DNA from 3 places in the Conexibacter sp. W3-3-2 genome. Region 2 is predicted to be linked to each of the others. Evidence: riboswitches for the same ligand, from Rfam matches in the RefSeq annotation. Region 2 holds a riboswitch; each other region holds the start of a gene.
The links. A riboswitch is a leader RNA that binds a small molecule or an ion and turns the genes downstream of it on or off. The one in region 2 is predicted to bind cobalamin.
Positions count from the first base shown of each region.

Region 1 (3,248 bases), 2.4 Mb from region 2:
GGAAGCCGGCGGGCCGCCGCGCGCGCGGTCGCCCCGGCGAGCGCCGCCAGCTCCAGGCCCCCGGCCGTCCGCAGCGCCTCGTGGCCACCGAGCGCGCGCCCGCCGACCCGGGTCAGCACCGCCTCCACCGCGGCGCGCTTGCGGGCGATCCCGGCGTGGTCACTGCCGGTGCCCCGCCCGACCAGCCGCTCCGGGCCGGCCACGCCGAGGACCGCGGCCAGCGCCGCCGCGGTCGTCGTGTTGCCGATGCCGATCTCCCCGAGCACGACGCAGTCGACGCCCGCGTCGGCGAGCTCGTCGACGAGCGTCGCGCCCGCCTCGAGCGCCGCCCGCAACTGCGCCGCCGACAGCGCGTCCTCGCCGACGAGATCCGCCGTGCCGTCCGCGATCCGCAGGTCCCGCACGCCCGGCACCCGCGGTCCGCGCAGCCCGACGTCCGCCGCGAGCAGCCGGTGACCACCCGCCGCGCACAGCACCGCGACCGCGGTCTCACCGCGGCCGGTGGCGGCGAGGATCTCCCCCGACACGGTGCCGTCGAAGAGGCTCGTCCCGCGGCCGACGTGCCCGTGGTCGGCGGCCGCCACCAGGACCCCGGCGCGCAGCTGCGCGGGCGGGGCGGCCCCGGTGATCGACGCCCACCGCTCGACCACCGCGTGCAGGGCGCCGAGGCTCCCCGTGGGCGTGACGAGCTCGTCGAAGCGGTCCCGGGCGGCGACGAGCGCCCGGACGTCCGGCCCCGCACCGCCGAGCCCGTCACGGCCGGCGGAGGACGAGGCCCCGGCCGCTCGGGCGCGGGCGCTCACCGGCGCGGCGTCGTCCCAGCGGTCCTCCATCACCACGTCCCGCAGCGGCAGCCGCGCCGCCCAGCCCGCGGCCTCCAGGCCCGGCCGCACCGGTCGCTCGTCCGGCCAGCCGAGGCACAGCCACGCCATCGGCTCGACCCGCGCCGGGATCCCGAGCAGCTCGCGCAGGTCGTCGGGCCGGTAGAAGCTCACCCAGCCGACGCCCAGGCCCTCCGCCCGTGCGGCGAGCCACACGTTCTGGATCGCGCACGCCGTCGAGTACACGTCGGTCTCCGGGATCGTGCCGCGGCCGAACACCTCGGCCCCGTCCTCGCCGCGGTCGCAGCAGACGACCAGGCCGATCGGGGCCTCCACGACCCCCTCGATCTTCTGGTCCAGGAAGTGCCCGGCGCGCTCGTCGAACCGCTCCGCCTGTCGCAGACGCTCCCGCTGCGCGATCGTCCGCATCGCGCTGCGCGTGCCCCGGTCGCGCACCACCACGAACCGCGTCGGCTGCATCAGCCCGACGCTCGGCGCCCGGTGGCCGGCCGTCAGGACGCGCTCGAGGACGTCGTCGGGGATCGCGTCCGGGCGGAACCGGCGGATGTCCCGGCGCTGCTCGATCACCGCGTGGACCGCGGCACGGGCGTCGTCCGCGAACCGCCACGCGCGAGGGTCCGCCGCCCGCTCCGCGGCCCGTGACGGATCGAATCCCGCCGGGGTCGGCGGGCGCACGAACGCGTCGGAGGACGACGGGGGCCGGGACATGGGGGCGACAACGGTAACGCGACACGGCGTCGTTGACGTTCGTGCGTCGCGTTCGCTAGGTTGGCCGACGAACCACGTGGCGGCGCGCAGGAACCCGGTTGAAATCCGGGGCGGTCGCGCCACTGTGTCCGGGGAGCGACCCTCAAGCAGCCACGGCCCGCAACGGGCTGGAAGGCGAGGCGAGCAGCGATCCGGGAGCCAGGACACTCCGCCCGCCACGGCCCATCGATTCGGGACGCCTGATCCCGGGAGGCCTCATGAACACCACCGCTGCGCCCACGCCCGTCCCCGTCCGCGATCTGCTCCCCGCGATCGTCGCGGCGGCCGCGATGCTGGTGCTGCTGTACCTCGTCCAGTTCGACCAGGGCGCCGTCTCGCAGACCGGCAGCTTCCTGCACGAGCTGGTCCACGACGCCCGGCACCTGCTGGGCGTGCCCTGCCACTAGCGGCCAGGGGACATAGCCATGACCTGGGCTCCCATCCGCCGGGGGGTCGTCGTCGGCGTGCTCGCCGGGCTGCTCGCCGGCCTGTTCGCGTACCTCGTCGGCGAGCCGCTCGTGCAGGACGCCATCGACATCGAGGAGTCGAAGGCCGCCGCGCACGCCGGCCTGACCTTCATCCCCGCCCACATCTCCGACGTCGTCGTCTCCCGGGACGCGCAGCGCGGAGGCCTGTTCCTCGGCAACGTCCTCTACGGCGTCGCCATGGGCCTGATCTTCGCGGTCGTGTTCCTCGCGGTCCGTGGCCGCGGCCGCGCCCGCAGCGACTGGCAGCTGTCGCTCGTCATCGCCGGCTGCGCGTTCGTGGCGCTCGTCGCGCTCCCGTTCGTGAAGTACCCGGCCAACCCGCCCGCCGTCGGCGACCCCGACACGATCGGGGACCGCACCGCCTACTACGTGATCCTGCTCGTCGCCGGCGCCCTGTCGGTGCTCGCCGCGATCCGCGTCGGCCGGCTCGCCGAGAGCGGCGGGGAGGAGCCGTGGCGCCGGCCGCTGGCGATGGTCCTGACGTTCGGGGTGCTCGCGCTCGTCCTCGTGCTCGCGCTGCCCGACGTCGACGAGGTGCCGTCGGACTTCCCGGCGTCGCTGCTGTGGCAGTTCCGGCTCAGCTCGCTGGGCACGCAGCTCGTCTTCTGGACGTCGCTGGGCATCGGCTACGGCATCGCCGCCGACCGGGCGCTGCGCCCCGCCGCCGCGCGGGCCGCGGTGACGACCTAGGAGGCCCGGTGCGACGGCTGGTGCTGGTCCGGCACGCGCGCACCGCCGCGGTGCGCGCCGCCGGCTTCCCCACCGACGACGAGCCGCTGGACGCGACCGGCGTGGCCGCCGCCCGCGCCGGGGCCGCCGCGGTCGCCGCCGCGGGCTGGGCGCGTGACGGCGCGCTGCGCTCCCCCTGCCGCGGGCGGGCGAGACCGCCGCGCTGCTGGGCCTGCCCGACGCGACGCCCGTCGCCGCCCTGGCCGAGGCCGACTTCGGACGCTGGGCGGGGCGCACCCTCGCCGAGGTCGCCGCGGGGGACCCCGACGCGGTCACCGCCTGGATGACCGATCCCGCCGCGGCGCCGCACGGCGGCGAGTCGCTGGCCGACGTCGTCGCGCGGGTCGGCGCGTGGCTCGACACGCGGGCCGCGCCCGACGGGCCGGAGGGCCGGATGCTCGCGGTCACGCACGGCGGCGTGGTGAAGGCCGCGCTCGTCCAC
Region 1 covers NZ_WLYW01000001.1:3,282,390-3,285,637, forward strand. The annotation lists gene bluB (5,6-dimethylbenzimidazole synthase) at 1-1,550, opposite strand, end outside; cobalamin riboswitch at 1,639-1,758, shown strand; gene GKE82_RS15950 (CbtB domain-containing protein) at 1,808-1,996, shown strand; gene GKE82_RS15955 (CbtA family protein) at 2,015-2,767, shown strand; gene GKE82_RS15960 (histidine phosphatase family protein) at 2,979-3,248, shown strand, end outside.
Region 1: another riboswitch for cobalamin. It lies ahead of GKE82_RS15950 (CbtB domain-containing protein); the one in region 2 lies ahead of GKE82_RS04495 (hypothetical protein).

Region 2 (3,248 bases):
GAGGACCTTCGTGCCGAAGTCCTGGGTGATCGTCAGGCGGGTGTCGGTCGGGGTGGCTCCCGCGCCCAGCCCGCAGGCGGCGAGCGTCGTGCTCGCCCAGACGAGGGCGAGCAGCGCGGCGAGGCGGCGGACGGGACGCGGGCGCACGGTCATCAGGACACGAAGAACACGACGCGGTTGCGGCCGCGCTGGAGCGTGCGGTCGACGTTGCCGGTGCTGTCGGTGCTGCGGACGTCCAGAACGTAGCGGCCCTTCGGGAGCGCGGACGGCAGCAGGTAGGACCAGTCGGCGCTGGTGCCGGCGTCGAAGAACGTCGCGTTCGCGGCGCCGCACTTCTTGGTCGTGACGAGCCGCTCACGGGCCCCGTCGAACCGCTGGCAGGTCCGGCCGTTGGTGCGGGTCAGCCGCAGCTGGACCTTGGCGATGCCCTGGGCGTCGGTCGCGCGGCCCGCCAGGGTGCGCGGTCCCTTGCCGCGCGCGAACCGCTGCTGCTCGGTGACCGAGGCGATGCTGCCGCCGGGGGCGCGGGTGTCCTTCGTGCCGCAGAGCCCGTCGTCGCCGAGCGTCTGGCAGGGGGCGGGCAGCGTCGTCGGCTGCGGCGCGGGCGGCTGACCGGGCTTCGTGGTGCCGCAGAAGCCGTCGGCGCCGTCGGTGACGCAGACGGTGACGGCGGGCGAGCGCGAGTCGATCACGAGGCCGCCGGTCTGCGTGCCGGGCAGCGACGCCTTCAGCGTCGTCTCTCCACGCTGCGTGAGCGTGACCGTCGCCTTGCCGTCGGCGGCGGTCGTGACACCCGCGCCGCGGATGGTGGCGCCGCCGGCCGGGGCCTTGACGCCCTCGCCGGGGCTCCCGGTCGGCGCGGTGTACTTGTCGACCTGCACGGTGAAGGGGGTGCCCGGCGAGACGCGGGCAGGGGCGCCGGTCAGCGTCAGCGGGACGACGGTCGGCTCGAACGAGCTGCCGCTGACGTCGGCCATCATGACCACGCGATCGCCCTCCGCGACGACGTCGCTGCACGCGCCGCCGCCGTACTTCTCGTTGAGCCACTCGCCCCAGTAGTCGTTCTGGGTGAAGGTGTGGCTCTCGCCGAGGATCGTCGAGGTGAACGCCTGCCGGTCCCAGTTGCCGGCCGTCGCCTTCTCGATGGCGGCGGCGACCGTGTTGGCGGGGCAGTTCCCCGGGGCGGGCGTCGGGCGCCCGTCGAGCGTGACGGTCGTCTGCTCCAGCAGCGTCGCGCTGGCGCCCTCGATGCGGACGGTGACGGTGGGCGCCGCGAGGGAGACGGCCGGCGCCGCGAGCGCGACGGCGGTGAGGGTGGCGGCCAGGAGGCCGCGGGTGGCGTGCTGCATGGCAGGCAACCCCTTTCCACGAGGGTCGTGTGCTGGTGGTCGGAGGCAGGTCTCCTGGCTCCCGGGCCTACCCCTCCGCGCCTTCCCGTGGTCGATGACCCGGTGGCGTCGTGCGGGGGGCGTCCCCGGTCACAGTGGCGGGTCCGCGCCGGATTCGCACCGGACTTCCCTTCACCACCGACCTTGAACGCGGGGAAGTCTACGCGCGCGACGCATCTGACATCGTTGCGGCCATGACCGTCAACCTCACCCGCATCTACACGAAGCTCGGCGACGGGGGCGAGACGCACCTCGGGGACATGAGCCGCGTGCCGAAGACGCATCCGCGGATCGAGGCGTACGGCGACATCGACGAGCTGAACTCGCAGATCGGCGTGACGATCACGGTCGACGGGCTGCCGGAGCGGTACGTCGCCTGGCTGCAGCGCGTCCAGAACGACCTCTTCGACCTCGGTGCCGACCTGTCGGTCCCGGAGCCGGAGCCGGCCGCCGACGGGGAGGCGCCCGCGCGCGAGCGGCTGCGCGTGCGCCCTGAGCAGGTGGCGTGGCTCGAGTCGATCTGCGACGAGGTCAACGCGACGCTCGCCCCGCTCAAGAGCTTCATCCTGCCGGGCGGCACCGCGGCCGCCGCGCACCTGCACGTGTGCCGCACGGTCTGCCGCCGCGCCGAGCGCCGCTCGATCCTGGTGACGGACGCCAACCCGGAGGTCGTGCGCTACCTCAACCGGCTCTCCGACCTGCTGTTCATCCTCGCGCGCGGCGCCAACGGCGACGCCGAGCCCCTCTGGGAGCCCGGCCGCTACCGGTGAGCGGGCCGCTCGCCGACGCGCGGACCGCGGTCGCGTTCCTCACGCGCATCCCGGTCTCCGACGGCCGGACGCTCGACGCCGCCGGGCTGAGCCGGGCGGCGATGTGGTTCCCGGCGGTCGGGCTGCTCGTCGGCGGCGTGCTCGGCGGCACCCGGCTGCTCGCCGACCTCGCGGTCGATCCGGCCCCGGCGACGTTGCTGGCGCTGTTCGCCGCGATCGTGATCACCGGCGGCTTCCACGAGGACGGGCTCGCCGACGTGTCCGACGCCTACGGCGCGCACGTCACGCGCGAGCGGCGCCTGGAGATCCTGAAGGACTCGCGGGTCGGCACCTACGGGGGCCTGGCCCTGGTGTTCATGGTGCTGCTGCCGTTCAGCGTCCTGGTCGGCCTGTCCGGCGAGGACGTGCTGCTGGCCGCGCTGACCGCGCACGTGCTGGGCCGCTGGTCGGTCCTCCCCCACTCGCTGCTCGCGGCGCCCGCGCGCGCGGGTGGATCCGGGACGCTCGTGCGCGCGACGCCGGTGGGCCTGGCGGTCACGTCGGTCTTCGCGGTGGCGGTCGCGGTGCTGTGCGCCGGGGTCGGGCCGGGACTGCTGGCGGTCGGCGTCGCGGTAGTGCTGACGTTCGGCGGCGGGCTCGTGCTGGCCCGGCAGTTCGGGGGCGTGACCGGCGACAGCTTCGGCGCGGTCAACAAGGTCGTCGAGCTGGCGACCTACGTGGTGCTCGCGGCCGCCTGGTCCTGAGCGTCGGCGACCGGTCCGCCGAGCGTGCGTGCGAGCGCGGCGGCGAGCAGCGCGGCGAGCCCGGCGATCGCGATCGCCCCGGCCGTCCACGTCGGGCGCGTGAGCGTGTACTCGGCGACCTTGCCGGGTCGGCTGAACGCCACGGCCCCGACCATTGCGGCCGCGCCGGCGCCGAGCGCGATCGGCCCGACGGCGTCGATCGGCCGCGCCTGCCCGTCGCGGACGAGCGCCCAGCGGGGGCGGCGCTCGGGTCGGCGCTGCTCGGCGAGGGCGAGTGCGGTGACCGCGAGGAGCACCCACATCGCGGCGTTGAGGAAGCCGCCGATCACGTCGGACGGGAAGTGCCA
Region 2 covers NZ_WLYW01000001.1:900,171-903,418, forward strand. The annotation lists gene GKE82_RS04490 (DUF4430 domain-containing protein) at 1-147, opposite strand, end outside; gene GKE82_RS04495 (hypothetical protein) at 153-1,349, opposite strand; cobalamin riboswitch at 1,376-1,550, opposite strand; gene GKE82_RS04500 (cob(I)yrinic acid a,c-diamide adenosyltransferase) at 1,583-2,158, shown strand; gene cobS (adenosylcobinamide-GDP ribazoletransferase) at 2,155-2,901, shown strand; gene GKE82_RS29735 (phosphatase PAP2 family protein) at 2,871-3,248, opposite strand, start outside.

Region 3 (3,248 bases), 2.4 Mb from region 2:
GGCGTTGCCGATGACGACGAGCGCTCCGGCGAGGTGGTCGGCCCAGAGCTCGACCGCGGCCGCCGTGCGGGTGTTGCCGATGGCGGCGGCGTGGTCGGCGACGCGCGGGTCGGTCAGGGTGCAGAGCACCGGGTTGTCGGCGGGGAGCCGGCGGCGCGTGACGCCCGACGCGACCATGTTCGTGTCGCACAGCACCGCGGCGCCCGCCTGCAGCGCGGCCTCGCCGGCGGCGCCGAAGCCGGGGGAGGCGGCGACGTCGCCGATCAGGTCGGTCATGCCGCACGCGTGGATCATGCGCACGACGGTCCGCTCGAGCACCGGGTCGAGCGCCTCCAGTCCCGGGGTCTCGGCGCGGATCGTGGCGAACGACTGCCGGTAGATCTCGGCGCCGTCCTGGATGTACGTGCTCATGCCTGCACCTCCCAGCCGCCGTCCGGACGGGCGGTGACGGCGCGCCGGACCTCCGGGGTCTGGCCGCAGCGTCGCGGGCAGGCGGACCAGTGCTCGCGCGGGGCGTCCGCCGGGCGCTCCGCGGCCCGTGCGGCCGCGGCGGCGCGCACGTCGGCGAGCGCCGACCCGCAGGCCCCGCGTCCGGCGCACGCGGTCAGGCCCTCCCAGCCCGTCCCGGGGGTGACGACCAGCCCGCTGGCGGCGAGGGCGGCGAGGACGCCGCCGGCGCGACCGGGCTCCAGGTCCACGAGCGCGACGGTCCGCCGGTGCGAGACCCGGGCGCGCGCGCCGCGCCCGACCTCGTCGGCGAGGAGGTCGAGCGTCTCCGCGGCGAGGCGGCCCAGTGGGGCGAGCGCCCCGACCGCGTCGCGCCCGTCGGGCTGGCGCAGCACGCCGACGAGCGGCGGCGCGGCGGTCCCGGCGGCGGGGGCCGACGGGGTCGCGCACGCGCCGGGCAGCTCGGCGATCCGCCACGCGCCCGGCGGGCGCACCGCGAGGAAGCGGCGGGCGAGCGCGACGGCGGCCGCGACCGGGTCGGTCTCCACGCGGGTGCCGAGCGGGCCGGCCCCCACCTCCCAGCGGCCGTCGGGGCGCGCGGTGAGGCGCACGTCCGCGTCGACCGTGGCGGTCGCGCCGCTGCCGTCGTCGATCACGTGCAGGTAGCGGCCGGGGAGCGTCGCGAGCCGCGGGTCGGCGCACAGCGCGTCGTCGAGCGCGTCGAGCAGGGCGTCGATCCGGCGGGCGTCGGCGAGCGAGCCGACGCGGCGACCGGCGAGCGGGTCGGCGAGCGCGTTGCGGACCCGATCGTGCGTGGCGGAGCGCAGCAGCCCGGTCGCGGCGAACGTGGCGGCGAGCGGCTCGAGGTCGGCGGCCGCGAGGCCGCGCACCTGCAGGTTGGCGCGCGCGGTCAGCTCGACGATCCCGTTGCCGCGACGGGCGGCGCCTGCGACGGCGCGCAGCGCGGCCGCCCCGATCCGCCCGCCGAACGGGCGGGCCCGGACGAGCAGGCCGTCCTGGGCCTCGTGCGGCCGCAGGAGCCCCGGGCAGCGATCGTGCGCGGAAGCGCGGTCTGACGGCGCGCGACGCGCCGATGGGTCCTTCACCGTGACGGGCACAGCACTCCATCCATCGTGGACTGTGATGCGCGAAGCCGAGTCTCCTGACTCCCGGATCGTCGCTTCCCTCCGCCTTCCCGGACCGGTGGGTCCAGTGGCTCGATGGGGGTCGCTCCCCGGTCACAGTGGCGAGGACCGTCCCGGAGTTGCACCGGGTTCCTCGTGCGTCGCGTGGCGCATGCTATCGGTCGGCGCCCGCTCCGGGGGAGGGGTCAGCCCGACAGTCGCCAGACCGCTTCGGCGACGAGCGCCACCGCGAGCGCGACGCCGAGCCGCCGGCTCCGGTCGCGGCCACGCCGCAGCGTGCCCGCAACGGCGACGGCGGCGGCGACGCCCGTGAGGACGGCGGCGGCCGTGCCGCTCAGCACGGCGACCACGACGGCGGCCGCTGCCGGATGCGCGACACCGGGACGGACGGTGGCGAGCCCGACCGCCACCGCGGCGAGCGCGGACAGCGGCGGGACCGCCCAGGCGTCCCCGGCCGTCGCACCGAGCGTCCCGACCGTCGACGCGACGGCCAGCAGCGCGGCGCGCGTCGCCGCCTGCGCGTGCGCCGCGTCGCGTGGACCGGGCAGCAGCAGCGTCCCGTCGCGCCGACCGGTGACGGGACCGGTCCCGCCGGGGACCGCGTCGGGGGCGCGCCGGCCGCGCCGCAGCGGCAGCCGCTCCCGCAGCCGGCGCCCGCCGACGGTCGTGCCGAGCGCCAGGACGAGCCGCCACCAGGGACGGCTGCGCTCCTGCCCGCCCTCGGGATCGTCGAGGCGTCGTGAGGCGGCGGACGGCACGCCCGGACCGCCGGCGAAGCGGTGGGCGAGGGCGGCCGCGACGGCCGTCACGGCGAGCAGCAGCAGCGCGTGGCCCACGCGCTCAACGGCCGGGCGGCGCGATGGTCACGGTGTCCCCGACGCGCAGGACTCCGCGGGCGGTCGGCCGGGCGTTCATCCCGAACAGGCCGCTGCGCGCCCGCGTGATCCAGCGCAGGATCTCCGGGCGGCGCTCCGCGGTGTCCGGGTCGCGCGTCGGGATCACGCAGCGCACGCACGGGTGCAGGAAGGTGAACGGCACGCCGCCGATCTCCATCGACCCGCCCTCCCAGTCCTCCTCCGCGTACGCGGGCACGCCGTCGAGCCGGACGTGCACGTTCGTGCGCCAGCGCCGCAGGTCGAGGTCGCCGAGCACGTCCTCGACCGCCTCGTGGGTGGCGGCCGTCGTGAGCAGCACGGTGCCCCCGAGATCCTGCTGGCCGGCCACGTCGCGGCGCAGCGTCACCGACCGGCCGAGGTCGGCGGCCAGCGCGCCGGGCAGCGCCGGGTCGTCCCACCGCCACGGGCCGGCGCCGTCGGGTGCGGTCAGGTGCGGCAGCGGCGGGTCGTCGGGGTCGAGCGCGTCGGGCGCCACGTCCGGGTAGCGCGCCGACCAGCGCAGCATCCGCGAGGCCTGCCGGGCGGTCAGCCGCCGCGAGGCGTCCTGGTGGACGTCGTAGAGCGCGTGCGTGCGGTCGCCCGCCGCGCCGCGCCCGTCGACCACGAGCGCGTCGACCTGCTCGCCGCCCATCGACTTGACGGGCCAGCGGTGCAGCGAGACGACCGTGCCGTGCAGCATCCGCGCAGGACGCCTTATCCGGCGAGGCTAGACGGCGGCCCCGTTGGCGGTGAACGTCACGTCGATGTTGCCGCGCGTCGC
Region 3 covers NZ_WLYW01000001.1:3,304,153-3,307,400, forward strand. The annotation lists gene GKE82_RS16035 (precorrin-8X methylmutase) at 1-411, opposite strand, end outside; gene GKE82_RS16040 (precorrin-3B synthase) at 408-1,565, opposite strand; cobalamin riboswitch at 1,603-1,729, opposite strand; gene GKE82_RS16045 (hypothetical protein) at 1,778-2,428, opposite strand; gene GKE82_RS16050 (MOSC domain-containing protein) at 2,433-3,167, opposite strand; gene GKE82_RS16055 (organic hydroperoxide resistance protein) at 3,195-3,248, opposite strand, start outside.
Region 3: another riboswitch for cobalamin. It lies ahead of GKE82_RS16040 (precorrin-3B synthase); the one in region 2 lies ahead of GKE82_RS04495 (hypothetical protein).